Regions from separate parts of the Vibrio mytili genome, predicted to be linked through region 1. Evidence: predicted binding sites of a transcription regulator. Region 1 holds the regulator's gene; the other holds the start of a gene.
What was found. Region 1 encodes MetJ, which represses methionine synthesis genes. Its sites were predicted from a motif close to TTAGACNTNTANANGTCTAA; they were not measured.
Positions count from the first base shown of each region.

Region 1 (16,104 bases):
TAAAACAAAAAGCAACAAAAAATCAGCATAAACCACTACAACCAAACACTAATGAGTATTATGTTAGTTTTTTAGCGGAATTTGTTCCCACTATTCCACTTCATGCTTATTATTTATATACTACTCGCTTGTTGAGAGCGCATTAAACCAATCATATTTGCTCCAACATTGATGGGACTCTCCCATCTCTAGGTGATAAACGGCTTTAAGGTGACAGGACCAACATTGTTGGTGCTACTTGTACAACTAAAAAACGCAAGTGCCAGCAAGAGCACAGCTGAAAGTATAAGTAGCTTGTTTACAAGTTTATTGACCATTGGATTAAAGACATGTCATTACCACACGTAATCTTAACTGTTCTTAGCACTCGCGACGCAACTGGTTACGATATCACTAAAGAATTCTCAGCCAGCATCGGTTACTTCTGGAAAGCTAGCCACCAGCAAGTTTATCGTGAACTCAATAAAATGGCTGAGAAGGAACTGGTTACTTGCGTATTAGAACCGCAAGAAGGCAAACCAGATCGTAAGGTGTACTCCATCACTGACGCTGGCCGTAGCGCGCTAGGAGAATGGTTTGACCAACCAACTGCACACCCAACCGTTCGTGATGAATTCTCGGCGAAGTTGATGGCCTGCTCTGTTCAGCCTGCAGCACCGTTCCGTGAGCAACTGGCTGAGCTTGTAGAAGAGTCTCGCAAATTGGTTTCTCACTACAAAGAAATTGAAGCAGCCTACTACGCTACGCCTTCAACACTGGATAAACAAGCACGTCTGGAACGCCTAACACTGCGCCGTAACCTACTGTTGCGTGAAACGTGGATTACCTGGGCAGAAGAAGTGCTGACTGAACTTGAAGTCATCGGTTAATTATTGACGACTTTCAATATAACGAAAAAAGCTTGCCGAATGGCAAGCTTTTTTATTCGCTCTTATTAGGATTACACAGCAGATTGAGGACGCACACCCAGTGTGTGACATAACGCATAGGTCATTTCAGCACGGTTCAATGTGTAAAAATGGAAGTCTTTTACCCCTTCGCGACTTAACACTCGTACCATATCAATCGCTTGACTTGCACCGACAAGCTGACGCGTAACCGGATCATCATCTAAGCCTTCAAACTGACGACTCATCCAGCCAGGAACTTTGACATGGTTTTGCGCAGCAAATCGAGACGCTTGTTTAAAGTTCGACACTGGGAGTATTCCCGGAACAATTTCGACATCAATGCCCGCTGCAACACAACGGTCACGAAAACGCAGGTAAGACTCTACATCAAAGAAAAACTGGGTAATCGCACGGTTTGCACCAGCATCAACTTTACGTTTCAGGTTGAGCAAATCAGCTTGTGCACTTTTCGCTTCTGGGTGAACTTCAGGAAATGCGGCAACAGAGATATCGAAATCATGGCGGGACTTCAGCAACTCAACCAGATCTGAGGCATACATCTCAGGCGCACCGCCACCTGGTGGAATGTCACCACGAAGTGCAACGATGTTTTCGATGCCATTGTTCCAGTAATCATCAGCAATATTAATCAACTCTTCACGCGAAGCGTCAATGCACGTTAAATGTGGCGCGGCGACCAAACCTGTTTTAGTTTTGATCTCTTTAATAATGGAGTGAGTTCTGTCTCGCTCACCAGAGTTTGCACCATAAGTGACGGAAACAAACTTAGGCTGTAGGGTTTTAAGACGCTGTACTGAGTTCCACAGAGTTTCTTCCATCTTTTCACTGCTAGGCGGAAAAAACTCGAATGAAACATTAATGTTATCTGACAACTCAGCAATATTCTGGTTTAGAGCGTCAATATGACCTGCGTGCGTGTAACCCATCTTACTCTCCATGTGGCACTGCGCCACCAAATCAAATTTCAAAATCGACGTTTAGACGTCTATATGTCCACAGAATGTATTGAATACGATTTAATGTCAACCTTGTAAATATGAATATTTTTCATACTGACGATGAGGATAACTCAAGTTCAAACTTAAACCATCATCGGTATTAACAATGACACAACCACATAAAAAAACCTCAGAACATGTCCGAGGTTTTAGCTAGTACAAAAAAGTTATAACAACCCTGCAAGTCGATTTAAATCCGATTGAATCGCCCCTGCTGTCACTTCCCGCCCTGCACCAGGACCACGAATAACCAGCGGGTTATCTTTATACCATTTACTCTCAATGGCGAAGATATTGTCACACGGCAACAAGTTAGCAAGCGCATGCTCACGTGGTAATGCTTCTATCCCGACGGTCGCTTTGCCACCTTTTTGCAGACGAGCTACATAGCGGAGTACCTGATCGTTCTTTTGTGCTTTGGTTAAACGCTCTTGCAGCGTTTCACTCAATAACACACCATTGTCGAAGAACTCATCCACCCCCAGTGTTCGCAGCTCCTCTGGCACAAGCGACTCGACCTTGACACTCTCAGGTTCAATGGACAGTCCTGACTCTCGAGCCAAGATCACCAATTTACGCATCACATCAGAACCATCTAGATCAGAGCGAGGATCTGGCTCCGTTAAGCCTTGTTGCCATGCTAAATCGACCAATTCGTTAAATGGTACTGAACCATCAAATTGTTGGAACAACCAAGAAAGCGTGCCAGAGAAAATACCTGACAACGCCACAATTTCATCACCACTTTCACGCAGATCACGTACTGTATGGTTAATAGGTAACCCTGCGCCGACGGTTGCGTTGTATAACCAATGACGGCCGATTTTAGCAAACGCATCCTGTACCTGATGGTAGTAATGACTGTCGGCAGACCCCGCGACTTTATTTGCAGAAATCAAATGGATGCCCTGCTGAGCAATCTCGACGTAGCTATTCGCCAGTTCTTTACTCGCAGTGACATCAAGAACTACCGCTTCATCGTAATTCTGTAAACCACCCAGACGAGTCAGCCAAGCACCATCATTGGTAATCCCCTCTTCGTCGAATCGTTCCGAGACAGTCGCAGCATCGATGCCTTGGTCATCAAACCAATAAGTCTGACTATCAATCACAGCGACCAACTCAAAGCTCAATCCATAACGTCTTTCAAGCTCGCCCTTTTGTGTCGCAAACAAACTTAACCAGCTCGAACCAATATTGCCCTTACCACACAGTGCGACGGCAACTCGCTTTTGGGCTTGGAATAACTGACTATGGATAGAGTGAACTAACGGTTCGGTATCTGCACGGCGCAATACCGCAACCAGACTAAGACCCGATTCGGTCTCAGATATAAACTCTATCGGTGCATGCTTCAATTTCTGATAAAAACCAAAACAGTGATTAGCATTCTTCGTCACACCAGCGCCAACCGCAGCGACTAAGGAGTAACCTTCCTTCAACTTAATTTCAGCTTCAATGGCCAATTCTTGTAGGTACTTTAACGCACCACCGGCGATTTCTGCGGTGTACGCTAGGCGTAATGTGTGTTGATCTGATTGCGCTTCAAAAGCCAAAGGTTCTAATTGAGCACGCTGCAAAGCACTAAGCACATGACTTTGCGTCTTTTCAAAATCGTGGCCTTGAACAAACGACAGCTGCACCAACAGCACTTCATCCAAAGAGGTAATGATCTTGGCCCCGCGTCCAGAGGCTAACACTCGCTCAATACGTGTCGAGCCAGATTCTGGTTGATAACTACACTTCAGGTTCAGATCCATGGTGCTCTGAGCCACGGGTTGAAGGGTTCGACTGTGCAAAACAGGAGCGGCCAAGCGAGCAAGCTCACTTGCTTCATCTAATCGTAGCAATGGTAACAAGCACGCATCTGCGACCAATCGAGGATCAGCACTATATACCCCTGCCACGTCACTCCATATAGTGACGGTCGTCACTTCCGCTAAAGCACCAATGACGGTCGCCGAGTAATCGGACCCATTACGACCAAGCAGAACCGTTTCGCCTGCATCATTTTGCGCCATAAAGCCGGTGATAATAACTCGTTTTTGACTATGCTGAGCCAAGGCCTCTTTGAGCAATGGGTAAGAGCTGGCACGATCCACTTCAGGTTGCGTACCCGTTTCGGCACGTAAGAATGCGCGCGCATCTTGCGCGACTGCTGGCAATTGATGCTGAGACAATAACGCGGCCAATAAGCGAGAAGACCACACCTCTCCGTGCCCCAACACCGCAGCTTGCTCTGCAGCAGTCAATGGCGCAGTTAACTCTGCCAAAGTACTGAATTCATCTTGAAGTAATGCCAATAACTGAGTTTGGACCTCACCCTCAAGTAGTGACTCAATTAATCCGGTTTGGAACTGTCTGAGGGCTTGAAGCGCTTCATGCGCTATACGACCATCTTTGTTTAAACCGTCTAAGAACTCGATCAATCGATTGGTGGTTTTTCCTGCTGCTGAGACCACAACCAGATCGTTTTCTGCTGAATATTCTCTAAGAATCCCGACTACACGCAGATAGCATTCCGGATCGGCAAGGCTGCTACCGCCAAACTTGTGTAGCTGACGTTGTACGGTCATGAATGTCGTCTCCTAAGGTTGTAACGCTTTATTGAAGGCTTGTTCTAAATCGTTAATCAGATCTTGCGCGTCTTCAAGTCCGACAGAGAGTCGCAGTAGTTGCTGAGATACACCGGCTTCTTCCAGAGCGGCTTCACCCATTGCACGGTGTGTCATTGACGCAGGATGACAAATTAAACTCTCAACACCACCAAGTGACTCAGCAAGAGAGAATAATTGTAGCTCTTTAACAAAAACTTTGAGTTGCTCAAACGAACCGCCAAACTCAAAGCTCAACATAGAGCCGAAACCTGATTGCTGCTTCTTGGCAATTTCATGGCCCGGGTGATCCGGCAAGCTTGGGTGATAAATTTTTGCCACTAATGCCTGTTTTTGCAAGTAATCAAGGATTTGCTGAGAGCTCTCTTCGTGCACTCGCATACGAGCGCCCAGTGTACGTAATCCTCTAAGGGTCATATAACTATCGAATGGTGTCCCCGTAGCACCAATACAGTTCCCCCACCACGCTAATTCCTCTGCATGCTCTTGCGTTTTAGTAATGATCACCCCACCAATCACATCCGAGTGGCCGTTGATGTATTTTGTTGTAGAGTGGATGACAAAGTCGGCGCCGAGCTCTAACGGCTTCTGGTACACAGGAGTCAAAAACGTATTATCAACCGCGACTAAGGCTCCAACTTGTTTGGCTTTTTCGCAGACTAAAGCAATATCAACCACGCGAACCAATGGGTTCGATGGTGTTTCTAACAAAATAAGCTTAGGTTTTTGCTGCAGTGCAGCATCAAGTGCTTGTTCGTCCGTTTGATCGACAAACAACACGTTGAAATCGCCTTTGTTAGCACGAGTATTAAACAACCGGTAAGTGCCGCCATAGCAATCATTCGGCGCAACAATAAGATCATCAGGGCCAACAAAGGCTGAAACCCATAAATTCAAAGCAGATGTACCACAATTGGTGATCACTGCTCCTTTACCCGACTCTAATTCAGACAGAGCCGTTTCCAGCAAACCACGGTTCGGGTTCCCAGAGCGGGTGTAATCATACTTTGGTACTTCACCAAATGCGGGGAAGCCGTAATTCGTCGAGAGGTAGATTGGTGGAACAACAGCACGATATTGGCTGTCAGATTCGATACCAGTGCGTACAGCAATGGTCGACGGCTTTCGGGTGCTCATGGAGATATCCTTTCACAGGTGATGACTTATGCATAGGAATGCGCTATATCTAACTAATCGAATATAACCAAATGATACGCTTTCCTTACTATCCTCTCACTTTACTCGTCAAAAAATAGGACGTCAACACTTCTAGACGTCTATATGTCTTTGCTTATGGCAGTAAATGCAGCTAAAATCAGCTCCTCTATTATTTTTAATCGATTATTAAAACGAAGGTACGCAATGGCTGACTGGAATGGCGAATACATTAGCCCTTATGCTGAGCATGGAAAGAAAAGCGAGCAAGTAAAAAAAATTACTGTGTCTATCCCGCTAAAAGTGTTAAAAGTGCTAACTGATGAGCGCACCCGCCGTCAGATCAATAACTTACGCCATGCGACGAATAGCGAATTGCTCTGCGAAGCATTCCTCCATGCGTATACAGGTCAGCCACTTCCAACCGATGAAGACCTTCGTAAAGATCGCCCAGACGATATCCCAGCAGAAGTAAAAGCGCTAATGACAGAAATGGGGATAGAATTTGAGTCATTTGACGACTGAGTAATTTGAGAGCCAACTGAATCCAAACATGATGATTTCGTTGATAGTGCTGAAAGAATGACATAAAAAATGGGACACCGCGGTGTCCCATTTTTTGTACATCAATTTATCAAGGATAGTTACTCTGCCATGTAATTTTCTGGCATTTCAATACGAGCTACCCCAGAATCCACCGCGGCTTGAGCAACAGCTTTAGCCACACGCGGCAACAGTCGAGCATCCATTGGTTTAGGAATGATGTAATCTGAGCCAAATACCAGTTTGTCGACCCCCGCGGCTTTGAGCACTGAGTCTGGTACTGGCTCTTTGGCTAATTGACGAATCGCTTCGACCGCCGCTAACTTCATTTCATCATTGATTTCACTTGCACGGACGTCCAAAGCACCACGGAAAATAAACGGGAAGCACAGTACATTGTTGACTTGGTTAGGGTAATCACTACGTCCAGTACCCATAATCAAGTCACCACGCACTTCATGAGCAAGCTCCGGCTTAATTTCAGGATCTGGGTTTGAACAAGCAAAGACAATCGGCTTATCCGCCATCAACTTAAGGGCATCCGCTGGTAACAAGTTAGGTCCAGATACGCCTAAGAACAAATCTGCACCTTCGATAACATCTTCTAACGTACGCTTATCCGTGTTGTTGGCAAATAGCTGTTTATATTCATTTAAGTCATCACGTCGCGTGTGAATGACGCCTTTACGGTCGAGCATGTAGATTTTTTCACGCATCGCGCCACATTTAATCAACAGCTCCATACAAGCGACTGCCGCTGCCCCAGCTCCCAAGCAAACGATCACGGAATCTTCTAATTTCTTTCCTTGTAACTCGATCGCATTCAGCATACCTGCTGCAGTAACAATGGCCGTGCCATGTTGATCATCATGAAATACAGGCACGTCACAACGCTCTATAAGGCGCTTTTCAATCTCAAAACAGTCCGGTGCTTTAATGTCTTCTAGATTGATACCACCAAAAGTATCCGCGATACTCGCAACGGTATTCACAAATTCGTCCGTCGTACGGTGTTTCACTTCGATATCAATCGAATCTAAACCCGCAAAACGTTTAAACAATAAAGCTTTACCTTCCATCACTGGCTTGGAAGCCAGTGGGCCAAGATTGCCCAGTCCAAGAATTGCTGTACCATTAGAAATCACGGCAACCATATTACCTTTCGCAGTGTACTTATAGACATTCTCAGGGTTTTGTGCGATTTCTCGTACTGGCTCTGCGACTCCAGGACTATAAGCCAACGCAAGATCACCGGCTGTCTCGGCGGGTTTAGTCAGCTCGACAGCAATTTTCCCTGGGGTCGGGTATGCATGGTAATCCAGCGCGTCTTGGCGTTGTTGTTCTTCTGATGTTAATGCGGGGCTATTGTCTTCGGACATGGAGGGTTCTCTTTTTTCTTTTTAGGGTAAGGGGGAAATGAATTCTATAAGATAGCGATAAATCTTCAAAGATAAGATTGTAGGTAAAATTAATAAACTTTTGACACTCAAATCAGAAACACCCAACGAGTTACGTCAAGTATTTCTGAAACCTTTCGTATGTATTTCAATCTAGCCCAAAGACTCGAGGTTATTCTTCGTCAACGTATTGTGCTTGTAGATAGTTTTCGATCCCCGTCATTTGAATTAAGCCCAATTGAGTTTCAAGCCAATCGACATGTTCTTCTTCGTCTGCAAGAATCGTTTGAAATAAATCACGTGATACATAATCCCGAATATCTTCAGAGTAAGCGATGGCATCTTTGAGATCCGGAATCGCCGCCATCTCTAACTTCAAATCACACTCCAACATCTCTTTGGTGTCTTCTCCAATCATCAGCTTGCCGAGATCTTGCAGGTTAGGTAACCCCTCTAAAAAAAGAATGCGTTCGATGAGGTGATCAGCGTGTTTCATTTCATCTATCGACTCATGATACTCCTTGTCCGCAAGGTGCTTTAAACCCCAATCTTTATACATACGGGCATGAAGAAAATACTGGTTTATCGCGACGAGCTCGTTACCGAGCACTTTGTTAAGATGTTGAATAATGATTGGATCGCCTTTCATGGGCAACTGCCTCCTCTTTTGGACTTCATATAAATGTAGAAGCAAATGAGAAGGTGTCAAAAGGCGCAGCCGTGATAGTACCTTATTGTTACGTTACTCAGCTGGCTTGTTTTAGTTCGATGCTGTGTTCAGCTAAAATTTCTTTGGCTTGTTTAATGCACTTACCACACTGACTACCCAGCGCAGTACATCGCTTTATTCCTCGAATATCCGTGATGCCTTCATCTATCGCTAGCTTCTTAATCTTCTTGTCAGAAACACCATGACAAAGACATACAAACATAACCCAAACCCCATAAGATTGAACGTTGACACACAATATAAACAGGAATAGTTCTCGTTACCAGTCGTATTGCAAGATCAAGTAAGAACATTTAGTTATATTAATTTTTAATCGACAGAGAATGATCAATCACTTAGAAATAAGAGAGTCAATGAGGTGAGGAAAAGGCTATTAATAGATTGTTTTATAAAACAAACATTTCACGCTCTTTATTTTTGCTTATAACAAAATAAAACCGTTAAACAGAAGATACAAAAAAGGGAAGCCTAAGCTTCCCTTTCTAATGTGTGCTTTCTTCATAAAGAAGAGTGCAGACTTCGTTTAATTCGCTATGAATTAGTCGAAGATCTTAGCAACAACACCAGCACCTACTGTACGGCCACCTTCACGGATCGCGAAACGTAGACCTTCGTCCATTGCGATTGGTGCGATTAGCTCAACAGTCATCTGTACGTTGTCACCAGGCATTACCATTTCTACACCGTCTGGTAGCTGGATGTCACCAGTTACGTCAGTTGTACGGAAGTAGAATTGTGGACGGTAGCCTTTGAAGAATGGAGTGTGACGACCACCTTCATCTTTAGACAGTACGTATACTTCTGATTCGAACTTAGTGTGTGGAGTGATTGAACCAGGCTTCGCTAGTACTTGACCACGTTCAACTTCATCACGCTTAGTACCACGTAGAAGTGCACCAACGTTCTCACCCGCACGACCTTCGTCTAGAAGCTTACGGAACATCTCAACACCAGTACATGTAGTCGTTGTAGTATCTTTGATACCTACGATTGCTACTTCATCACCTACTGATAGGATACCACGCTCGATACGGCCAGTTACTACTGTACCACGACCTTGGATTGAGAATACGTCTTCGATTGGCATCAGGAATGGTTGATCAACTGCACGCTCTGGCTCTGGGATGTAAGTATCTAGAGCTTCAGCTAGTTCAACAATTTTCGCTTCCCACTGCTCTTCGCCGTTTAGTGCGCCTAGTGCAGAACCTTGGATAACTGGTAGGTCATCACCTGGGAAGTCGTATTCAGAAAGAAGTTCACGAACTTCCATTTCTACTAGTTCTAGTAGTTCTTCATCATCAACCATGTCACATTTGTTCATGAATACGATGATGTATGGGATACCAACCTGACGGCCTAGTAGGATGTGCTCACGAGTTTGTGGCATTGGGCCATCTGTCGCAGCAACAACTAGGATACCACCGTCCATCTGTGCAGCACCAGTGATCATGTTCTTAACGTAGTCCGCGTGTCCTGGACAGTCAACGTGTGCGTAGTGACGAGATGGAGTATCGTACTCAACGTGAGAAGTTGCGATTGTGATACCGCGCTCACGCTCTTCTGGAGCGTTATCGATAGAAGCAAAGTCTTTTGCAACACCGCCGTACACTTTAGCTAGAGTAGTACAGATTGCAGCAGTTAGAGTTGTTTTACCGTGGTCAACGTGGCCGATAGTACCAACGTTAACGTGCGGTTTCGTACGTTCAAATTTTTCTTTAGACACGATCGTGTTCCTTCCTAGTTATGATTCGCCGTGATCATTATTGATCGACGACGCGCCAGAAATTGTTATTTTATGCGCCAACGCCCGTTAGCGCAATATTTGGACGGTATGATCTCGCAAAAAGTCGTAAACTTTTTGCAATTCAATCGTCAATTAGTAACCACGCTCTGCAATAATTTTATCTGCGAAGTTTTTCGGCACTTCAGCGTACTCGTGAAACTCCATAGAGTAAGACGCACGGCCTTGAGTTGCAGAACGTAAGTCAGTTGCGTAACCAAACATCTCAGATAGTGGCACTTGAGCACGGATGATCTTCAGACCAGCCACACCTTCGTCCATACCTTCAATGATACCGCGACGACGGTTTAGGTCACCAACAACGTCACCCATCCAATCTTCCGGAGTGGTTACTTCGACATTCATCATTGGCTCTAGAATCACAGGTTGAGCTTCTAGTGCACCTTTCTTGAACGCCATTGAGCCAGCGATCTTAAACGCCATCTCACTTGAGTCTACATCGTGGTAAGAACCATCAAACAATGTTGCTTTGATATCCAATACAGGATAACCCGCTAGAACACCACTATTCATTTGTTCTTCGATACCTTTCGATACCGAGTTGATGTATTCCTTAGGAACAACACCACCCACGATTTCGTCGACGAATACGAAACCTTCACCAGGCTCTGAAGGCTCAAGCTTGATCCACACATGACCGTATTGACCACGACCACCTGATTGACGAACAAACTTACCTTCTACTTCCGCTTTGCCACGAATGGTTTCACGGTAAGCAACCTGAGGTTTACCAACGTTACAATCAACGCTGAATTCACGCTTCATACGATCGACGATGATATCTAGATGAAGTTCACCCATACCAGAGATCAGAGTTTGACCCGTTTCGTCGTCGGTTTCCACGCGGAAAGATGGATCTTCCGCTGCCAGTTTACCTAGCGCGATACCCATTTTTTCTTGGTCTGCCTTAGAACGAGGCTCTACAGCAATCTGAATAACCGGTTGTGGGAACTCCATGCGTTCCAGAATCACTTTGTGGTTCTGGTCACACAAGGTATCACCTGTGGTTACGTCTTTCAGACCGATGGCTGCAGCGATATCACCAGCACGAACTTCTTTAACTTCTTCACGCTTATTCGCATGCATCTGCACGATACGACCAAAACGCTCTTTCTTCTCTTTGACAGAGTTGTAAACCCCATCACCTGAGTTTACTACACCAGAGTAAACTCGCATGAAAGTTAGCGTGCCCACGAATGGGTCAGTCGCGATCTTAAACGCTAGCGCTGAGAAAGGTTCATTGTCGTCGGCATGACGTTCAACTTGATTGTCTCTTTCATCGACACCTTTAATAGCAGGAACGTCGATAGGCGATGGCAAGAATTCGATCACAGCATCGAGTACCGCTTGAACACCTTTATTCTTAAACGCACTACCACAAGTGGCTAGAACGATTTCGTTGTTTAGTGTGCGAGTACGAAGTGCTTGCTTGATCTCAGCTTCAGTCAGCTCACCTTCTTCAAGGTATTTGTCCATCAGCTCTTCGCTAGCTTCTGCGGCAGACTCAACCATATGGTTGCGCCACTCTTCAGCAAGCTCGATCATGTCAGCTGGAATGTCTTCGTAAGTAAACGAAGTACCTTGATCGGCTTCATTCCAGTTGATCATTTTCATCTTGATAAGGTCGATGACACCTTTGAAGTCCTCTTCGGCACCAACGTTAAGCTGGATTGGAACAGGGTTCGCACCAAGACGATTTTTAATTTGGTCCACAACGCGTAGGAAGTCTGCACCCGCACGGTCCATCTTGTTCACGAATACCATACGTGGAACGTGGTATTTGTCAGCTTGACGCCATACTGTTTCAGACTGAGGTTCAACACCAGATGAGCCACAGAACACAACCACAGCACCATCAAGTACACGAAGAGAACGCTCTACTTCGATAGTAAAGTCAACGTGTCCAGGGGTATCAATGATGTTTACGCGATGCTCTGGGAATTGTGCTTCCATACCACGCCAGAAAGTAGTAGTCGCAGCGGATGTGATAGTGATACCACGTTCCTGCTCCTGCTCCATCCAGTCCATGGTTGCAGCACCATCGTGAACTTCGCCGATTTTGTGAGAAAGGCCAGTGTAGAACAGAATACGCTCAGTTGTGGTTGTTTTTCCTGCATCTACGTGAGCACAGATACCGATATTGCGGTAGCGCTCAATAGGAGTTTTACGAGCCACGATTGTATCCTCTTACTAAGGTGTACCTTAGAGTATAGAAAAGTGCTGCGAGAGGACCTCGCAGCACAGAAGGTATTACCAGCGGTAATGTGCGAACGCTTTGTTCGCGTCTGCCATACGGTGAACGTCTTCACGTTTCTTAACAGCAGTACCTTTGTTCTCAGACGCGTCTAGCATTTCAGCAGCTAGGCGTTGAGCCATAGATTTTTCACCACGCTTGCGCGCAGCTTCAACCAACCAACGCATAGCAAGTGCGTTACGGCGAACCGGACGTACTTCTACAGGTACTTGGTAAGTTGAACCACCAACACGGCGAGATTTAACCTCTACCGCAGGGCGTACGTTTTCAAGAGCTTCTTCAAAAATAGCTAAGTGGTCTTTACCAGACTTTTCAGCCATAGCATCTAGTGCAGTGTAAACAATTTTCTCTGCAGTAGATTTTTTACCGTCAACCATTAGGATGTTAACGAATTTTGCCAGCAATTCAGATTTGAATTTCGGATCTGGAAGGATCTTACGCTGACCAATGACGCGACGACGTGGCATGGATTTTCTCCGTTGTCTTCTTCAGGTTTTATCCAAAACTTTTCAGTTTTTTCAAAAAAATAAAATTGAAAATAAGTGTTTGGCCTTACTTAACGCTTTCTTTTTAAAAGAGAGCAATTAAGACTTAGGACGCTTCACACCGTACTTAGAACGACCTTGTTTACGGTCGTTTACGCCAGCACAGTCAAGTGCGCCGCGAACTGTGTGGTAACGCACACCTGGAAGGTCTTTAACACGACCGCCACGGATTAGAACAACTGAGTGCTCTTGAAGGTTGTGGCCTTCACCGCCGATGTACGAAGTCACTTCGAAACCGTTTGTCAGACGTACACGACAAACTTTACGAAGTGCTGAGTTAGGTTTTTTAGGTGTTGTAGTGTAAACACGAGTACATACACCACGTTTTTGTGGGCACGCTTCTAGTGCAGGCACGTTGCTTTTAACAACTTGCTTTGCACGTGGCTTACGTACCAACTGGTTAATAGTTGCCATTAACTAGCTCCTGAATTTACTTGAAAGTAAGCTTTGTGAAAAATCTAGCCCTAACTGCCATTGGCAATTAGGGACGCAAAATTCTATGCAGCAGTGGGAGGTGTGTCAAGAAATATACGAATCTTTTTTGTTCAATGCTATGAACCCAGCTGTAAAGTATGCTCGACAAGAAAGACGATTCAGTCCCAAGTTAGCGATTTGTCTTGATTTGCGGTTAGCTCAACAAAGCCAGAATAGTTTACGATTTGGATTGAGGGGCTGATACGATTGACCATGCCACGCGCCTGAATGTCACTCTCCAACACAAAGGTTGAGGCTTTTTTTAGGTAATGAAATGCTGGGTGCTGAGGGTTTGCACTGTATATCGCATCTTCGATCAGGAGAATATCATCCTGTTCGCTGTACATCGCCATCGCATCCTGTATGGCTGGCACGGATTTTATGATATGTAACATGACTTCCTCAGAATGACAGTAATTTGCCAGCTTGCTGCAGCTTGTCTTTGACTTGCTCGGTATTTAGTGTCTGAGCATCAATCACGAGGTCCGCTTGAGCTAACCCTCGCTGTGCAAGTGACTCGGCACAGACAAACACCTGCTCGATATCATAGAGATCGAACAACTTCAGCATAGGTGCGTAATCCTTACTTAAAATACCACTCGGGTCTTGTCCCAGTAAAAGCTGATACACACCATCACCCGCGAAGATCACACTGATGTTTTCACAGTATGCAGAAGCCGCCAATAGAGCGTCTACGCCTTCACGCCCAGCGGTACGACCATGAGGTGCACTACGAAATAGATACGTTAACTGACTCAAAATTGGACCACTCTATCTTGGGTGAGCATCGCTTCTGCTAAGCTGCCTAATCCCGCTTGCTCAAAACCCACCGCTAAGTTGTTTTGCGTTAAGCCGTGTTGGGTTGCCTCGCCTTCACTGATGATACCACGACGCAAAGCGGCAGCCACACAGGTTTCAAGCCGTACATGATGCTCTTTAGCTAACGCTTGCCACGCGCTACTTAGATCAAATTCATCATTAGCAGGTACGCTCAGTGCCGTGCCGTTAGTGACCCCGTCTTGATAGAAAAAGACACTGACCAGTGTGTGGCCCTTCTCAATCACCGCTTGGGCAAATTGATAGGCACTGCGAGCCGATTGGCTACCGTAAACCGGACCATTGACGACCAGAGTGTAGGTTAATCCACTCACGCCTATTCATCCTCAGTTTTGCGCTGACGAATATACAAATACACCGTATGCTTGGAAATGTTCAGGCGGTCAGCAACACGGTTAATCGCGTCTTTGATGTCGAAGATACCTTTATCGTACAGTTCCATCACGATTTGACGGTTCTTGGTATTGTTGGATACCGATTTATCTGCGTTAATCTCTTCAATAGTACGCTCAACGGTTTGGTCGACGAGCTCTTCAACATCACTGGCAAAGTTCACTGATGAAGCTGCTTCCTCCGCTTCCTGTGTTGGCATGAACGAATGCAAAACTTGAGAAAATGGCGCGTCGAGATTGACGTTAATACACAGCAAACCAATCACACGGTTTTCACCGTTACGGATCGCGACTGTAATCGACTTCATCAATACGCCGCCTTTAGCGCGGGTAAAGTAAGAGCGTGAGAAGTTACGCTCTGAGCCTTCAATGTCTTTCAACATCTTAAGTGCCAAATCCGTAATAGGAGAACCGACTTGACGCCCGGTATTTTCGCCGTTGGCGATTTTAATTGCAGACGTATTTAAGTCTTCTAGAGAATGAAGAACAATCTCGCAGAATGGGCCAATTAAGCTGGCAATACCGTCGACGACCGCTTCATAAGATCTCAAGATGATTTTATCGTGCTCAGTAAACGGCATCACGTTAACGGATTCCATTTCGAGCAACATCTCTGCGTTTATTGTTTCTGTAGTTGTCATAAGCCTTCGAGCGAAAAATCAACAAATTGATGTAAGTTTATCAGAAAATTTGAAAAGCAGCCTAGCAAACTCACCAACTAGTGACCTAGAACAAAAAAGGCCCGCTAAGCGGACCTTTTTCAATAGCTTAGCTCGAAAAGTTCGAATTACTCAGCCTTGTCACCGTCATTCTCAATTTTTAGCAACTCAACCTCAAAAACAAGCGTTGAGTTTGCTGGAATGCTTGGTGTATCTTGCTCACCGTAAGCGAGCTCTGGCGGGATAACAAATTTGAATTTAGAGCCCACAGGCATGAGCTGAACGCCTTCTGTCCAACCTGGGATAACACGGTTTAATGGGAAGGTAGCTGGCTCACCACGATCGTATGAACTGTCAAATTGAGTGCCATCGATCAATGTACCTTTGTAGTGTACTTGTACCGTATCGGTATCTTTCGGCATCTCACCTTCAGCAGGTGTTAGCACTTGGTATAGTAGACCAGACTCAGTCTTCTTCACACCATCTTGCTTTTCAAACTCTGCACGGAATTCATCACCTGCTTTCTTAGAAGCGGCTGCTTTCTCTGCGGCTTGCTTTTCCATCTTCTCTGCGACACGCTTGTCTAAAGATTCTAGTGCAGCACGAGTATCTTCTTCGTTAAGCTCGGCACTGCCGTTAAAGACATCTTCGATTCCTTTAAGAACTAGGTCTTTGTTTAGGTCGATACCAATCTCACTTGGCTTTTCGATGCTAGTGCTTAGGTAGTTAGCAAACGAAACACCGATTGCGTAAGCCGCCTTATCATCGTCGGTTTTAAAGTGAACGGCTTTGC
Region 1 is NZ_CP110481.1:2,626,006-2,642,109, forward strand. Features, by position in the region: gene ONE56_RS12075 (PadR family transcriptional regulator) at 330-869, shown strand; gene metF (methylenetetrahydrofolate reductase) at 941-1,837, opposite strand; gene ONE56_RS12085 (bifunctional aspartate kinase/homoserine dehydrogenase II) at 2,077-4,485, opposite strand; gene ONE56_RS12090 (O-succinylhomoserine (thiol)-lyase) at 4,498-5,661, opposite strand; gene metJ (met regulon transcriptional regulator MetJ) at 5,887-6,204, shown strand; gene ONE56_RS12100 (malic enzyme-like NAD(P)-binding protein) at 6,324-7,601, opposite strand; gene bfr (bacterioferritin) at 7,792-8,268, opposite strand; gene ONE56_RS12110 ((2Fe-2S)-binding protein) at 8,366-8,551, opposite strand; gene tuf (elongation factor Tu) at 8,888-10,072, opposite strand; gene fusA (elongation factor G) at 10,226-12,325, opposite strand; gene rpsG (30S ribosomal protein S7) at 12,401-12,871, opposite strand; gene rpsL (30S ribosomal protein S12) at 12,989-13,363, opposite strand; gene tusB (sulfurtransferase complex subunit TusB) at 13,543-13,818, opposite strand; gene tusC (sulfurtransferase complex subunit TusC) at 13,826-14,182, opposite strand; gene tusD (sulfurtransferase complex subunit TusD) at 14,179-14,574, opposite strand; gene ONE56_RS12150 (helix-turn-helix transcriptional regulator) at 14,577-15,293, opposite strand; gene fkpA (FKBP-type peptidyl-prolyl cis-trans isomerase) at 15,440-16,104, opposite strand, start outside.

Region 2 (16,104 bases), 670 kb from region 1:
GAGCACCTGAGCATATGGTGAGATGATAGTTTTTACGCCAGGAAGGTAATCGACTTAAACCACCAAGATCTTCTCACCGAGAGAGCCAGACGCAGCATGAAAAGAAAAGCACCCGATACAGAGCCACCACGCCCCCTCACAGAAGCCGAAAAGGAAAACTTGAGGAAAGATATGCAGGAGTCGTCAAAATGGGCCAAAGAGGAGCTGAGAAAGAAAAAAGAAGCCAGAGCACCTCGTTCTGAGTATCTAGATCATGATGGGCCAAGACCACTCACGCCTGAAGAAATTGAAGATCTCCGCCAGGAAATGAAAGATGCGTCGGTTAAGATGCGAGAAGAGTTGGAGAGAAGAGGACGGACTAAGCGAACATAATTTGATTGATCGCTATAGCTACTGTTTGGAATGTGAGCATGGCGAAAATTCAACCATTAACGCCATACTCGTTTGTTAGCTGCCGTCAGGATGACCAAAGGTTAATAAAGCTGACGAATATTCATTATTTCCATAAAAAATCTTGAACACCATACAATAAGGCATATTTACAATAATCTTATCTATAACCGGAACGAATTTGGGATGACTACATTCATTTTTTTCAAGGTCAAAGTCAGCAATTGTTGCTGCGATTAAATCAGGTATTCGGTTGTAAGAATCATACCAAACTCTACCTTTGTCTTCGGGTAACCCAAAGACAAATTTTTCTTTATAATCCCCTTTAGAATTATACATATAATTATGAAAGTTATTTTTCACCAAATCAAAAATTACAGGCTTATTAAAACTAGACAACTTATAACTTAGCATCGGATCTCGGTCTGAGAACCAACCTATTATATCCACATCAGATACTAGACACACTTGATATGTAAAGTATGCAGCTAAAGATGATACAACCTCGATATTTCTGACTGCCTTGAGGTTTGGTCTAGGTTTCATGACTTCTTCGAGCAGCGTACTATATATTGATAGTAAAGACTTATAATAAGGCTTATCACCTTCATTTGATATCCAATACTTTACTTGATTTATAGCTAATTTATAACGAGTTTCTAATGCTTTACTTTCATTGAATGGGTCTAAAGCCCACTTCTTAGGTAAAATTATTGAAATGTTTAATATTTCACTATTATCAACAAATTCTATGAACTCTTTATTTACGCGCTTTAGTCTTTTTATATCTTTAAAAGACAACTCATCTATATATTCAGAAAGTTTAAAAAAGTCAGTACTATAAGGTAAAATAGAAAAAGTAATTACATCATTAGGCTTATTTCGGTCACCAAAAGCATAATCACTGAAAATCATCCATTTTGAAATATCTTTATTTTTTTTAAAGAAATCTGTAAAGTTTTTTTGGCTAGACTGATTAAAAGTGTCATCTAGTCTTTGTAAGAAATGATGGATGACAAAACCAGCGTCTGAACTTCCATAATCAGCCTGCCCTAGTTCAAATTCCGTAAACTTCAAAATACCTCCGATATTGATTAATGGCAGCTAACGCCCTGTTCTTACGAATCCCCTCATAATTTCTATATAAAACAATGAGTAGACGCGCATCGCTCATTCTGATCTAATGAATTTCGCCAAAAACACACCTGATTAAATGGATTTAATAGGGAACCCTAACGATGCGCGACATTCAAATTCTACAGCAAACTCTCGAAAATCAATGCCCTGACATTCACAAAAAACGACTGAGATCTCTGATGCTTGCAACCAAAACTGTACTCGACGGCTCTGATCTCACATTGACCAAAGTTGGGCGCGCACTCGACACCGATACCACCGTAAAGCATGCGATTAAACGTATCGACCGATTGCTCGGTAATCGCAACCTACACCGTGAAAAAGACGCCATTTATAGGTGGCATGCGTCCTTTATTACCCGTGCCAACCCTTTTCCTGTGGTGCTCGTTGATTGGTCAGATGTTCGTGAGCAGCTACGTTATATGACATTGCGCGCTTCAGTCGCCGTTAAAGGTCGAGCCGTCACGCTTTATGAGCAGGCGTTTGAATACAAAAACTACAACTCTCCAAAGAGCCATCAATACTTTCTCGATAAGCTTCAAACGCTCCTGCCCGAAGGCTGCACTCCTATCATTGTCTCGGATGCTGGATTTAGAAATACATGGTTTCGGCAAGTCGCCAACAAAGGTTGGTTCTGGTTGGGACGCGTAAGTGGCGAAGTCTCGATCAAATGTGGTGATGGGCCTTGGCAATGGAACAAGACCTTCTATCCTCAGGCAGCTGACACGCCGCAGTTTTTAAGGGAAAACCAATTAGCACGGCGTTCACCGCTCACATGCTTTGCCTACTTATACAAGAGTCAACCTAAAGGCAGAAAACCCCATCGACACAGCCGAACCTGCCAAAAGCATTCAGCAGGAAAAGTATTCCACAAAGGTGCAAAAGAGCCTTGGCTTCTAGTAACAAACATCCCCAATCAGGTATTGAATGGCGTTAAAATCACTCGCTTATACGCCAAAAGAATGCAGATTGAAGAGTCGTTTCGAGATCTAAAAAGCCCCGCTTACGGATTGGCACTGCGCCACAATCGAACTCGCTGTACGAATCGTATCGATATCCTACTGCTGATGGCGCTAATGGCAGAAATCATCATGTGGTGGAATGGCTTAATCGCCATGCAAGCTCAATGGCATTATGACTTCCAAGCCAACACCATCAAACATCGCCGAGTACTATCCATCCCTAGACTGGGTAAAGAGGTACGTTGTTATCGGAGATACCAAATAAAAGGATCCCAATATCATTGGGCTATGTTGGAATATCAACGCCTCACACACACTTGTGGCTTAGGTGAATTATGAGGGGATCCGCCAGCGCCCGCTTAACTTGCTGCCAACTACACCACACTCAAACGGACCACCATAATCACAAAAGCCAAACCAAACCAAACCAAACCAAACCAAACCCAAAATGACATAGGTTGGCAGTCAGATTAAAGCATTTGTTAAGTTGTTATTCGTAGAACGAACTATTGTTCAAATACATACCTTGCTCATAGAAATCTAACTTCGTGATATCACTTATAGGAGCACTAACTTTGAAAGTAAATGGTACACTGTGCCCGGTTGAGAATGGGTCACTCTTTGGTCCGTAGTTTAGAGTACAATCAACATCCCCATACCCGAGAAATATAACCTCATCCGGTTCAACACTTTCAATACTGTAAGATTCAACGTTAATAGCATCTACCACTGTGTGGGACGATATTTCGATTAAAGCTTCATGTGATTCAAAGACTAACTTATCAAATACTATATCGTGAACTTCTTGCTCCACTTCATCAATGATATGACTATTTATGTCATGGATGGCATCTAAGATACTAGTAAACGAAGACAGCAAGTCTTTCAGAAAAGCAAACGCCTCTTTCGGATTTTTACCTAATGCCTGCTCATTAATATGAGTATATTTATTAAGCTTTTGATATAAATCTAAGTAGTCTTTTGTAACCTCTTTGATTTCTTCTTTCACCCAATCTGGCACAAGGTCATCAGGAAAATAGCTTTGCGTACAAAACTTTAATTGCTGTCTTCGATTTACTTCTCGCTGTTCAGACGCACGTGCATGCCAACACGCTAACTTAACGCTCTCAACAGGAGCGAGACGATCAGTGACACGAGAAAGTAATTCTCGGATGACAAAAGCAAAGTTATTAAAGCGTATCGGGTTACCCATTGAACAGTAATTCCGAAGAGCCGATATAAATACCTGTTGCTCAAAATCACCATCAAGGCGAGAACTTAAGTTTTCCACTTCAGGAATTGTTTTTAATCTTTTTAGTTTCATACTTCCTCGATACTGACTGCGACTTAACGCCAAGCACAGCAGCACACACGCTACAGCCCCAGCAAAAAATACACTTTAAACTACAAGTGACCAAGCATTATGTGTCTGACTGCTGCGCCTTGTTAGCCATTTTAATTTTCGTTGTCCTTATCGTTGCATTGTGCCAAAAACCACCTTGGTAGGATCTAGCCAGCCAAAAGAAAGATATGCAACAAAGGACACTAAGCAAAATCATACATATATAGAACCAATTTAAATCGGCATGTATATCAAATGGCGGTAATGAATAAACAACTAGAAAAACCCATAGAATAGAAACATATACACTGATTAACTGATTTATTTTTGATACAGATAACGCTGAAGGTCCTGTTAATACATGTCGAATATTTTCATTTACCCCTTTGGGGACGCCTCTTGTCAATATAACCTTATACAAAGGACCGGATATTGAATCCTCAAGCATATCGACATGCTTTTCCCAGTTTTCTTGCCAGTGCTTACTACCGCGGTTTACACAGAACCAAGCTACTGAAAACACACAGCCGACACACGACAGGACAACTGAAAGATCCGTTTTATTTGAGATGCTAGAAGCTTGTATTGCAATAAAACCTGCCAATATAGCACCAATAAAAGTCCAAAAATAAGTTGCTCTTTTCCAGTAAAGTTCAATCTCAAACTTTCGTGTATCTAGCGCACGTTCTAATGCCTTTTCTCGCTTAAGAGAATCTTTCAGAAAATCATTTTCATACTCTTCTTGAGAATATTTAGAAATTGGCATTCTTTACTCCGTATGGCTAACGCCGCATTCAGCGGCTTGTCCGCAGCAATGCTTTGTTAAATGATATTTCACCTTGAAGTGTCTCAATACTTATGTTGCCTTTTCTGTGCAACATTGCGTGGCAATTTGGACAGACAGGTCTTAAGTCATTTACCGGATCAATCTTGTACTCTTGGCCAATTTCGGCAAGGGAACGCAAATGGTGTACATGAATAAATCCCTTGCCTCTTTCACCGTAAATTGTCTCAAAATTAAAATCACATACTGAACACGTAACCCCATGCGCCTTGATGCATGAATTTCTTGCGGCTGGATTGCGTTCGTAGGCGTTTATTGTAATAGTTTTTTTTGCACCTTCAATGAAGTCCTCTGGCACCTCTTCAGGAAGCTCGAAATCACCTTCAAGTAAGACACCCAGCTTCTCAAGTTCGAGAGTCCAATCAAGCTGACACGCCCTCCTAATTTGGCCACGCTGCCACTCAAAATCCATATCTTGTCTATTGTGGTAAGCAAAATATGTTTTAGACGGAAAGCCGCCTCTTTTTTGATCAGTAAGCTTGTTAACAATAATGCCGGTTATCGCAGGAAGACTGTTTTCATATAACCATTCCGCCAATCCACCCATAGCGTGATGGTTGAGACTATCCCCTGGGGTTCGCCCATCAGTAGGAAAACCTAGTTCACTCAATACCTTTGAATAAGGCAAGTGCGTCCTTGGGTCATCTGGACTGATAATTCCCGATTGGAAATGTCCCACCAAATACTCTAGTAGTCTTAATTCGTTGCTAGTCATGATTTCCATTCATTTAACAGTCTTTTTTAAGCAGACATTGTCTGTATAATAATTTTAATAAAACACAGACACCACCAACTCAATACACTGATTTATATAGTTAAGTTTCTTCAACATCCTGCAACTACAGAACATATCTATCTAACCACCAATAATCCACTAAGCTCATAATCTGCCATCGATAAAAGGCGGTCAAGAAATGACACAAGAAACGTGTCTATTATGTGCTAACTAGCCAGTTTTGTTGTGGAGACAGATCGCCTCTTCTGTCTTAGTGTGCAGAAATGGTGAAAGCCATCGATCGGAGAGTCCTGAAATCACAGAGTGTCAGTGCTGTGCCGAAAAAAGGTACACTAGAGGAAAGATATGCAGGAGTAATCCAAGTGAGCCAGAGAGGAGCTGAGAAAGAGAAAAGAAGCCAAATCATCCTGTTCTGATCAACTAAACCAAGATGGACCAAGACCACTCACGCCTGAAGAGATTGAAGATCTGCGCCAGGACATGAAAGATGCTTCGGCCAAGATGCAAGAAGAGTTGTAGAAAAGAGGCAAGGCTAAGCGATCATAATTTGATTGATCGCTATAGGTACTGTTTGGCATGTGAATATGGTAAAAATTTAACTACTGACGCCATGCTCGTTTGTTATGCTAATATGCCCAAATAATTTTCCCGTTGCTATCACCATTAAACGTTTCATAGTCATTACTTCTTGTGGCTAACCTGAGCCCTCTATTAGACTGATTACAATGGTAATCGAAACCCATTAGGAAAAAACCTTCTCTGATGCGCATAGGATTCAAATGAACATTAATGGCATCTTGCTCTTTCCATTCTATGAACGAGTTTTCTTGACTTTGATGCCAAACTTTCACACTGTAACTAAACTCCAATTTTTCAAAAGTCGAGAAATACGAAATAAATAAATTCTTCTTGTCAGCAAACAACTGCTCAATTTCCATCCGATTTCCTGATGAGGAGTAGATGCTTATATCTTTACCAAAATCGTCACATACTTTTTTAAGTAAAGGGTCTTCAAATAATCTTCTTTTAATTTCGTGTGATAAATGAAAAGCTAAATCGATAATGCTAGATTCGTTAACGAACTTTTGATTACAGTATGCATTAATTGAAACATTTATAGCTACTGCAAGATCTTTAGGCGTTGGGTAGAAATCTCCTACTCTGAGGTATTCGCAGAGCACCCCTCTCAACGGAGATTTATCTTTCAAATCACTTAATCGACAATATGTCGCGATCACATATATATCTGAAGATTCCTGAAGAATCTGGGCGATATGATAATTAAGGAAATATCCTTCTATACGCTTGTTCAGAAAGATCTTAACTGGATAAAAGTTATATAAAACACTCAAACACTTAAATACTAAACCCATCATCCAAAAGTTATCCTTATTAGACTAACGTTAAATTCATCAATTAAAATTTCTTGTTATGTAACCGTTACATTTCTTGTACGTTTATTTTCTCTTACTTGCAGATTCTTTCTTTGTCGCATCAATCACAACGATATCCGAAGCCTGCTCACCCCGTTTTAAACGTTTTTCTCTAATTTCATTTATTTGTTTAAGCTTCTGCCCTAAGTCACCGTAATCCATTACGACAAAAATGCCAAAGTTTGTTTGTGATGCTTCTTTGTAAATTTCTAATTGTCTTTCATATCCATGCTTAACTGAACCGTTAGAACGCTTCATTTCAACTAATACGCGAGCTGAGTAACCATCAGAAAATTTAAAGTCGATAGGACCGCCTCCCATATTTGCTTCAGGAGATATATCTATATTGTTTGCGGAGCAAAAACAATCTGCAATAGCGAAATAAATAAGTTGAGCGGCTCTTTCTTTTTTTGGCTTATCTCCAACCCATAATTCTTCCCAAAGGTTACCGTTTTCTACATGCTGTTGAAATTGATTAATTGTGGTTAATACAAGCTCTCTTAACTCTTCAGGTCCTTTATGTATATCTGGTAAATTTTTCTGTTTATATTGTGTTAGATCACTTCTAAGTATATCTCTTATTTTGTAATAACCAAGGGCATCTTCATTCGGATCATAGTTATCCGCATATTCTTTAACCGAATCGAGAAAATATTTAAATGAAGAGGACGAACCCAGAGCTGCATCTCGCAAAGCAGCTTTTCGTTGTGCAACAGTAGGTCTCGCAATATCACCTAAATATCGACTAACTCGTTCACGGATTTCTTGATTTTGAAGAGCGGCAACTTCTATATCTGACCAATCATTTGCTATTGGAAGATCACGGACAATATCTTTTGGTACCAACAATACTGATGAACCATCATAAATAGGTAACTCGCAACCACTCTCCAAATCAGATTTTTCTACTGGAATTTTATGAGCTACACAAAAGTTGTTCGTTACAATAGCTAAGCTTTCAATAATCACTCTTGTTGTAAAATCACTGATAGTATCAGGACCAACATTCTCTTCAAAAAATCCCATTAGCGAAACCATTTCAGGATCTTTTGCACCTAAATCAACAATTTCTTTTGCAGTCCTCATCATGACTTCACGTATTTCATCAGGTCTTGAACTACCGCTTCGACTACTACCACCATAGCCTAAACCCGTTTGAGCTGGCTCCCTTAAATCCAAAAGCTTTCTGGCTCCCTTCCATGCGACATCACCTTCACGTTCAGAGATAGACAACAAGCGAATATAATTCGTGAAATGGTCACAAAATTGTTTATATGCTCCGATACTAATCTCTTCGGATGAAGATTTTTGTAAAAGAACAGGATCAATAAATAATTGAGTATCTACATTCAAAAATGGATCAATTAGTCCATACTTCTCTAATTCTACTTCATCAATTCCGAAATGTTTTGAAAACAGCAAAGGATTCATAATTTTTGCCATTATTTATTTCTCCTATCTAATCGAATTATATTATTAACACTGATCTGAGGTTACATAACGCCTGCCATAAACGGTGCGAGGAACGAGCGTCCAGCGACCGAAGGGAGATAATTTGATGGCTTTGTTAGGCATTTTTTATCCTTTCCAGTTCAGTAGAAAACACCGTCAAATCCTCTTCTGGGATTGGTAATATAAAGGCTAGCTTATTTCCGTATCCTCCTAATGAGGTACCAAGCAAAACTGCATCACAATCATTTCTTATAAATACCCTATCGTGTATTTCATTTGTTTCCACAAAGCGTGCCTTGATTTTCCTAGACCTGATCATTTTATCAAATTTATGAAAAATTCTGCTATTCGGTCCGGGCAGATGAAATACTTCTAAGTATGTCACCGATTGAGGAATTAACTGCAGAATAAAGTCCGTGTATTTGCTTTCCTTTTCGAATATTTTATTTGGGCCACTCCATGAGAAGAAGTATGGATCAGCAATTGTTAGCCTTTCTGCACCATGAAGCTGACGCTCTAAATATTTTCTTTCTTGCTTTACCCTGTTTGGCATCCCAGTCAGAAGCTTCATTACTCCTTCATGGTTTTCGCTTTTATCAGATAATGCACATTCTATTCGCCTATTGGCAAGCTCACCAACTTGTTTCGAAAGCTGATGTATCTGCTCCTGCAACTCCCTCACCCTGTGGTAGTCTCTCTCAAAGAAGAAACACCTCCTTCTATACAGCTTTTCAATAGGAAAATCTGCTTCTTTTAATAAGCTAATTTCTTCTTCTAAATGCGCTATTAGCCTTTCACGATAACGATCCATTGTGACTCTCTAAATTCTTAGCCTAACAGTCTTTTTAAAGCAGACATTGTCTATATAACACTTTAAGAAAATACAGACACCACCACATCAAACACTGAATTATATGATTAATTTCCTTAAACACTCTGCAACTACAGATCATGTCTATCTAATACCCACTGATTTACTAAGCTCATAATCTGCCATTGATAAAAGGTGGTCAAGAAATGACAAAAGAAACGTGTCTATTATGTGCTAACTAGCCAGTTTTGTTGTGGAGACAGATCGCCTCTTCTGTCTTAGTGTGCAGAAATGGTGAAAGCGATCGATCGGAGAGTTCTGAAATCACAGAGTGTGGGTACTGTACCGAAAAAAGGTACACTAGAGGTACAGTCACTAGTTTTGACACTTTCACTAAAGTTACGCTAAACTACTGTTTAGTAAATACTTTAATGTATTTTTAGTTACGCTTAATTTACCTCGGTTTTCCTAGACTTCCTGCGTTAGTGGCTAACTCATAATCGATTGGTCCGCAGTTCAAGTCTGCGAGGGGCCACCAAATTTTAGAAGGTTAGTAAGCGTAGTGTTTACTAACCTTTTTTTGTACCTGACGATTTTGGGTCAGGTAATGGGTCAGGTAAGCCCCGATCACGCACTCTTCTCTGTCTTCTCCCAATACTAATCCGAATACTACGCTGTTGCCAAATGTGTCGTTCTGGCTGATAAAACTCTCTCATAGAGAACAAAAAGAGATATTGAACTCGTAAACCAGGCATAAGTAACTTAAATTACACTTATAGATAATTTCTTATACAGCCATTACAAAAGTGAGTTATAGTGAACTTATATATTAAGATGAACCCAATCGTGACAAAAGTACATTAAAAGGCACTTATGAGAAAAGGTAAGATGGTAAAGGCACAACCTATGCCTGATTTGAATACTGAGTTCAGTATGGAAACGCTGGGGAGCGCCATTCGCTCAAAGCGTACCGATAGAGGCTGGCGTATTGATGATCTCGCTTCAAAAGCCAACTTATCTCGTAGAACAGTCATGAAAGTAGAAAAAGGCGATACCAGTGTCACCTTTGCCAATGTACTCATCCTCATGGACATCTTAGGGCTATCGTTACGCCTTATCGACTTAAACCTATTTGTTCGTCCAAATAGCCAAATAACCTCCCAAGCTGAAAACAGCGTGAGAAGCAATGAGGAAGGCTGGTATGAGTAAGTGGCAACAGTTAGACGTATTTATCGGTACGAATACCAAAATTGGTCGTTTGATTCTTCCTGTCGGAACAGAAACAGAGTTCTCATTCATCTATGAAGATGAATGGAAACACACTGGTTTCCCGATTTCGCCACACATCCCTTTCGATGATCAGGCTTCGCCACGTAGTATCGAGAACTACCTCAGAAATCTCCTTCCTGAAGGAAGTGATTGAACTTACCGAAGTTCAAGTAGTCGATGAAGGGGAGCGTGAACACATAGAACTATGTATGTTACTCATACAAACAGAATGTGAATACTTGCTAGAGCAACCCGACAGCGTGCCAGAAATGAATGAGCTTCTTTAATGGCAAACGCAGGGGCTATAGTAAACAGCACTTACTGGCACGGTCTATCATAATAATGTCACTAGGGTCTGAATAAGCTTCATCAAATATTCTCAAGGATAAAGTATTCATGGTTAAAACATTGAAAAGAAAAACCAAAGATCTGATTGAGTCTGAGTATATTATGGGGGGAGTTTTCACTGCCTCTTTTCTTGAGTCCACCATTGTCCCCATCCCTTTGGAAGCATTGCTTATTCCATTGTTGCAGAAACGGCGCGATAAGCTCTGGCTGATTGCGTTAATGGCCACTTTAGGTTGTATCGTGGGCGCGCTATTCGGGTATGCGCTTGGATACTACACTTTCGAACTATTAAGAGATTATATAGTGGCAAACTGGATAACGGAGCACCGCCTTGATACGGTCATACTGAAAATGAATACCGAGGGCTTCTGGTTTATCATGACTTTAGGCATAGCACCCATCCCGTTCCAAATTGCTATGTTGGCGGCAGGTGCAACTCACTTTTCGCTCCCTTTGTTTCTACTCGCGACGGGACTATCTCGTGCCGTGAGGTACTTTGGTATTGCGTTGGTAGTGTATGTTGCTGGTGACAAAGCAGAAGAATTAATAAAAAAATATAAACTTGCAACAGTAGGTCTAATAACGCTGGGATTGATAATGGCCTGGTATCTGAGTACAAGCGGTGGCTAGTATATCCGTAATCATTGAAGGTGCAGGATTTTCGATGCAATCATACTAATCTAAGTAAACATATAATTTAACTGAGGCGAATACTTTTCTCGTGAAAACGGATGATATGAAAAACCTCGATAACTAGGATATTTCTATTACCCTGCAATCAAAGATTGACCTTACTTATAAGCCTGATAGGATGGCCATATAGACGTCTAAAAATCGATATAAATGGAGTTATCATGAAGCGTTTTCGTCATCTTAAGCAGTTGTCCCTTGTACTCGCGGCAGCGCTTAGTCTAACCGCCTGTGGTCAAAAGGAAGAGTCTGTCATCAAAGTTGGGGCAACAGTGGGGCCTCACGCACAAGTCGTTGAAGCCGTCGCGAAAGAAGCCGCTAAACAAGGTTTAAACGTCGAAGTCGTCGAATTCTCAGACTACATTACCCCTAATGCAGCATTAAGTGATGGTAGTATCGATATCAACAGCTACCAGCATCAACCATTTTTAGACAACTTCAACAACAGCCGCGACGGACACCTTGTCTCTATTGGTCAATCTATTCTGATGCGTATGGGCTTGTACTCAAACAAATACCGTTCATTAGAAGAGTTGCCAGCCAATGCTCGAATTGCAATTCCGAACGATCCCACCAATGGGGGGCGCGGTCTTCTTTTACTGGCTGATGCGGGGTTAATCGAGTTAAAGCCTGGCGTTGGCTACAAAGCGGCGCTGACCGATGTCACTTCCAATCCAAAAGAGTTTGAGTTCATCGAAGTTGATGCGGCCCAACTGCCGCGAACACTCGATGATGTCGATGCAGCCGCGATTACCATGAATTACGTGATGTCGTCTGGGTTGGATCCGAAAAAGCAAAGTATCTATCTTGAATCAAAAGATGCCCCATTGGCTGTTATGGTCATCGCGACGCGAGAAGACGCTAAAGATAATGAAGCGTACCAAAAGTTCGTTTCTATATATCAATCACAAGCGATTCGTGATTTCTTAAACGATACATTCAAAGGCACGATAGAACCCGCATTCTAACGACAAGCCTATTCTAACAAAAAGCAAAAGGCGCATGGGTTCACCATGCGCCTTTTGTATATCACGCTCTCATCTCACATCACTATGATTTCGTATTAATTGCGCTCAGCATCGAGCTTTAATTCTAAATAACGTTGGCGCGCTGAGGTAAGATCTGGGTTGCTGAGCCACTTCCAAAGAAAATATGGCGGCACTAAAAATACAATGAAGTACATGGATTCACTAAAAAATATGTGCGCAATCGATGCTTGATGTTCGAAAAGTGCCGTTAAGCCAAACAAGTCCAGCAAGATCCCCAACACACCGAATACCACTGAAATGACAATCGCCAATCCCAATAGCTCTCTTAAGAGATATTTATATAACATGGTACTAATTCCTTCTAGCAGTCGGTCATATAAACTTACGCTCATACTACGTGCTTTGATTTGATACTTATCAATTTCGCATGACTACAATTAAGATCTTAGTTTTACAAAATATTCCCTGTATATATTCCAACACAAAGTCAAACGTTAACTTTTCGATTACGTTTTAATGACATCATTTCTCTTTTTTAAGACTATCCTCATAGATAAATCACATAGAAAACGGCTTCGAGCGTTTTCTTGAAATAGCACCCGTGGCAATGCTTTGAGTTCAACATTTTGAATGTCATTGGGTTTATGCTTCATAACATCAAACACAAGAGATTATTATGAAAAAGTACACTTATCCTCTAGTTGCAATTTCTGGCGCTCTAGTACTAGCTGGTTGTGGTGGTGGAGATTCATCAGACACAGAAGCAGCCACATTTTCTTTGGGCGTTTCCGATGCACCTGTTGATGATGCCAATAAAGTTGTTCTAGCTTTTGAAGATGTTGTTTTAATCCCGTTTGATCCTGAAACAGGTGACAAAACTGGTGACGCTATCATTATGAACGTCAGCGAAGACGGTGCATTACGTCAAGTAGACTTGATGAAATATCAAGGCAGTAACGCAGAAACCATCATTAGCGAACAGGCTATTGCGCCGGGTGACTATGCTATGTGTCTGTACGCTAAAGATGGCAGACAGCTAAACGACACAACCTTCTCTTACGTCGAAAAAACTGACGGTACAGTGAAAGGCCTTGTAGTGAACAGCAAAGGTAGCTGTTATGGAACTAAGCCTGATACCAGTGACCAAGGCCGCCTGAAGTTCTCGCAAAAAGGTCAATACGTAAAAGTACATACGGGTCATAACAGCTACGTAGTTGAGTTTGATTTACGTAAAGGGCTGGCTGATCCGGTTGGTCAGGATCATATGAACATGAATTCCAATGCAGTCAGCCTAGTCAATGCATCTGAAGCGGGTCATATTGGTGGCATCGTCAGTACCGAGGTTCACAACGCATGTGTTGCTGACAGTAATGAATTGAATGCAATAAATACTGTCGATGCCGTGCATTCTGTTTATCTCTATGCGGGTGAGATGGATCGCACCATGATGGGTGACTTAGGTGCGCCAGCAGAACTTAACACGCCAGTGGCCATTGCAGATGTTAACGAAACGCAGGATGAATTGGGGGACACGATTTACAGCTACGAGTTTGGTTTTATCGGCCCTGGAACCTACTCTATCGGCTACACTTGTACGGCGTACATTGACAGTCCTGATAGCCACGAAACTTCTGAGGACGGTTTCTTAATGTACCAGCACTATACGCCAGTAGAAGTGGTTGAGGGTGAACCCACAGAGCAAGACATCGATACACTCCCTACCCCTATTCTGTAAAGCTGAATCACTTATATAAATAACAAAGCTCGACTGAAACTGACAGTCCCGTGCTCACACAACGCATGGGACTGTTTTCATTCGATACTAATTTACTGACAGCTCTGCCAGTCGCTTAGCAGCTCGGCTATGACGGGTCATCAAGTCCTGTAAATCGACGCCGATCACTTCACCATCATGCACTCGCCACTGTCCGGCAACCATGACTCGGTCCGCCTGTTGTGCGCCACATAATAACAAGGCAGCAAGCGGATCATGACTGCCAGAAAAGCGAATATCATCCAGCTTAAACATCGCGATATCGGCTTGGAACCCAGTGGCTAGTTCACCAATATCGTGCCGCCCCATCGCAAGCGCTGATCCTTTGGTTGCCCAGCGTAACGCATCGAAATGACTCACCTTGGCAGAGCCATATTGCAAACGCTGTAAATACATCGCCATTCTAACTTCGGCAATCATATTAGAGCCATCGTTTGAGGCGGAACCATCGACACCAAGCCCTACTTTGACTCCGGCCTGCTCTAGCTCTAGGTTTTTACACATGCCCGAAGCCAGCATCATATTCGAGGTTGGACAGTGACTCACTCCTACTCCCGCCTTGCCTAAGCGGCCGATCTCCTCAGCGTTAAAATGAATACCGTGAGCCAACCAAGTGCGCTCGTTCAACCAGCCAACGCTTTCAAGATAATCAACAGGCCGTAAGCCGAACTGCTTCAGACAGAAGTTCTCTTCATCAATGGTTTCACATAAGTGGGTATGAACCATCACATTCTCATCGTGCGCGATTCGTGCGGTCTCTTGCATTAAGTCTGTAGTCACGGAGAACGGAGAGCATGGCGCAAGAGCAATTTGTGTCATCGCGCCATCGTGTCCTTGGTGGTATGTCTGGATCAGTCGCTGACTGTCATCAATGATGGCTTGCTCGGTTTGGATGGTGTGCCGAGGCGGCAAACCGCCCTGATCTTCACCCAAACTCATGGAGCCACGGGTAAAAATGGCGCGTACACCTAGCTTTTTAGCCGCTTCAACTTGTAAATCAATCGCGTGTTCTAAGCCATTAGGCAATAAGTAGTGATGATCAGAAGCCGTGGTACAACCTGATCGCATCAGTTCCACTAACGCTAATTCTGTGGCAACACTCATCATCTCTTGGTCGAGGTTGGCCCAAACAGGATAGAGGCTCTTTAGCCAATGAAATAGTTCTTTGTTAAGCGCATCGGGGTATGCACGGGTCAGTGTTTGGTAAAAGTGGTGATGGGCGTTGATCAACCCTGGAGTGATAACGTGCTGGCTGGCGTTGACGACCGAGTCGATTTTGGTGTCAGGTGTGGCATTAAGGGCCACCAGCTCAACAATGGTATTACCGCGAATCACCAGCCCGCCACGAGCGTCCTGCTCATTGCCAGTGTAAATCGCGAGTGGATTCTTAATCCATATTGTTTCCATTCATAAATATCCTTAGCCGTTTCAACCATTTCAGGGGAAGCGGACTTGTACCCAATGATGCACACAAAGTGGCCTGGGTCATGTTGTAAATAAATCATACCGACATGTAAGTCAGCGTCATACCCAATCGTCTTGAAGTCGTTCGGGTATCGTTACCATAACATAAGCCATTGAAGATGGTCACGAATCAAACATCAGTAGCTCTACTTGCTCAAACTGGTCAACAAAACGTCACCCTTTTGTCACCAAAGTCTCACGACTTTGCCTCTGAATTGTCATGCGTAATTTCTACTATCCGATCAGTCACTCGTACTCTGAGGTATATATGGACCGTTCGACTCCTTTTCGTCTCCCCCGTAAAACACCATTTGGTATTGGTGAAAATGTCGCAGAATGGGCAACCGGGTTATCTCAACTCGATAAGTTTTACGCTCAACGACCAGTTAATGCGGACATTCCGACCTTCTTACGCTTTACGCTCGATATCTTAGGCATCGATTATCGCGTTGTGCATGGTTCA
Region 2 is NZ_CP110481.1:339,408-355,511, reverse strand. Features, by position in the region: gene ONE56_RS01685 (hypothetical protein) at 97-372, shown strand; gene ONE56_RS01680 (hypothetical protein) at 448-1,467, opposite strand; gene ONE56_RS01675 (IS4 family transposase) at 1,629-2,828, shown strand; gene ONE56_RS01670 (hypothetical protein) at 2,980-3,813, opposite strand; gene ONE56_RS01665 (hypothetical protein) at 3,911-4,597, opposite strand; gene ONE56_RS01660 (HNH endonuclease) at 4,626-5,399, opposite strand; gene ONE56_RS01655 (hypothetical protein) at 6,038-6,787, opposite strand; gene ONE56_RS01650 (hypothetical protein) at 6,869-8,287, opposite strand; gene ONE56_RS01645 (hypothetical protein) at 8,412-9,107, opposite strand; gene ONE56_RS01640 (helix-turn-helix domain-containing protein) at 9,981-10,316, shown strand; partial or broken gene ONE56_RS01635 (HipA N-terminal domain-containing protein) at 10,309-10,521, shown strand; gene ONE56_RS01630 (YqaA family protein) at 10,773-11,354, shown strand; gene ONE56_RS01625 (MetQ/NlpA family ABC transporter substrate-binding protein) at 11,579-12,382, shown strand; gene ONE56_RS01620 (D-fructose-6-phosphate amidotransferase) at 12,478-12,750, opposite strand; gene ONE56_RS01615 (DUF4382 domain-containing protein) at 13,080-14,138, shown strand; gene ONE56_RS01610 (8-oxoguanine deaminase) at 14,226-15,584, opposite strand; gene ONE56_RS01605 (lysophospholipid acyltransferase family protein) at 15,910-16,104, shown strand, end outside.
Region 2: the regulator MetJ is predicted to act here: its motif matches at 11,536-11,555, upstream of ONE56_RS01625 (MetQ/NlpA family ABC transporter substrate-binding protein).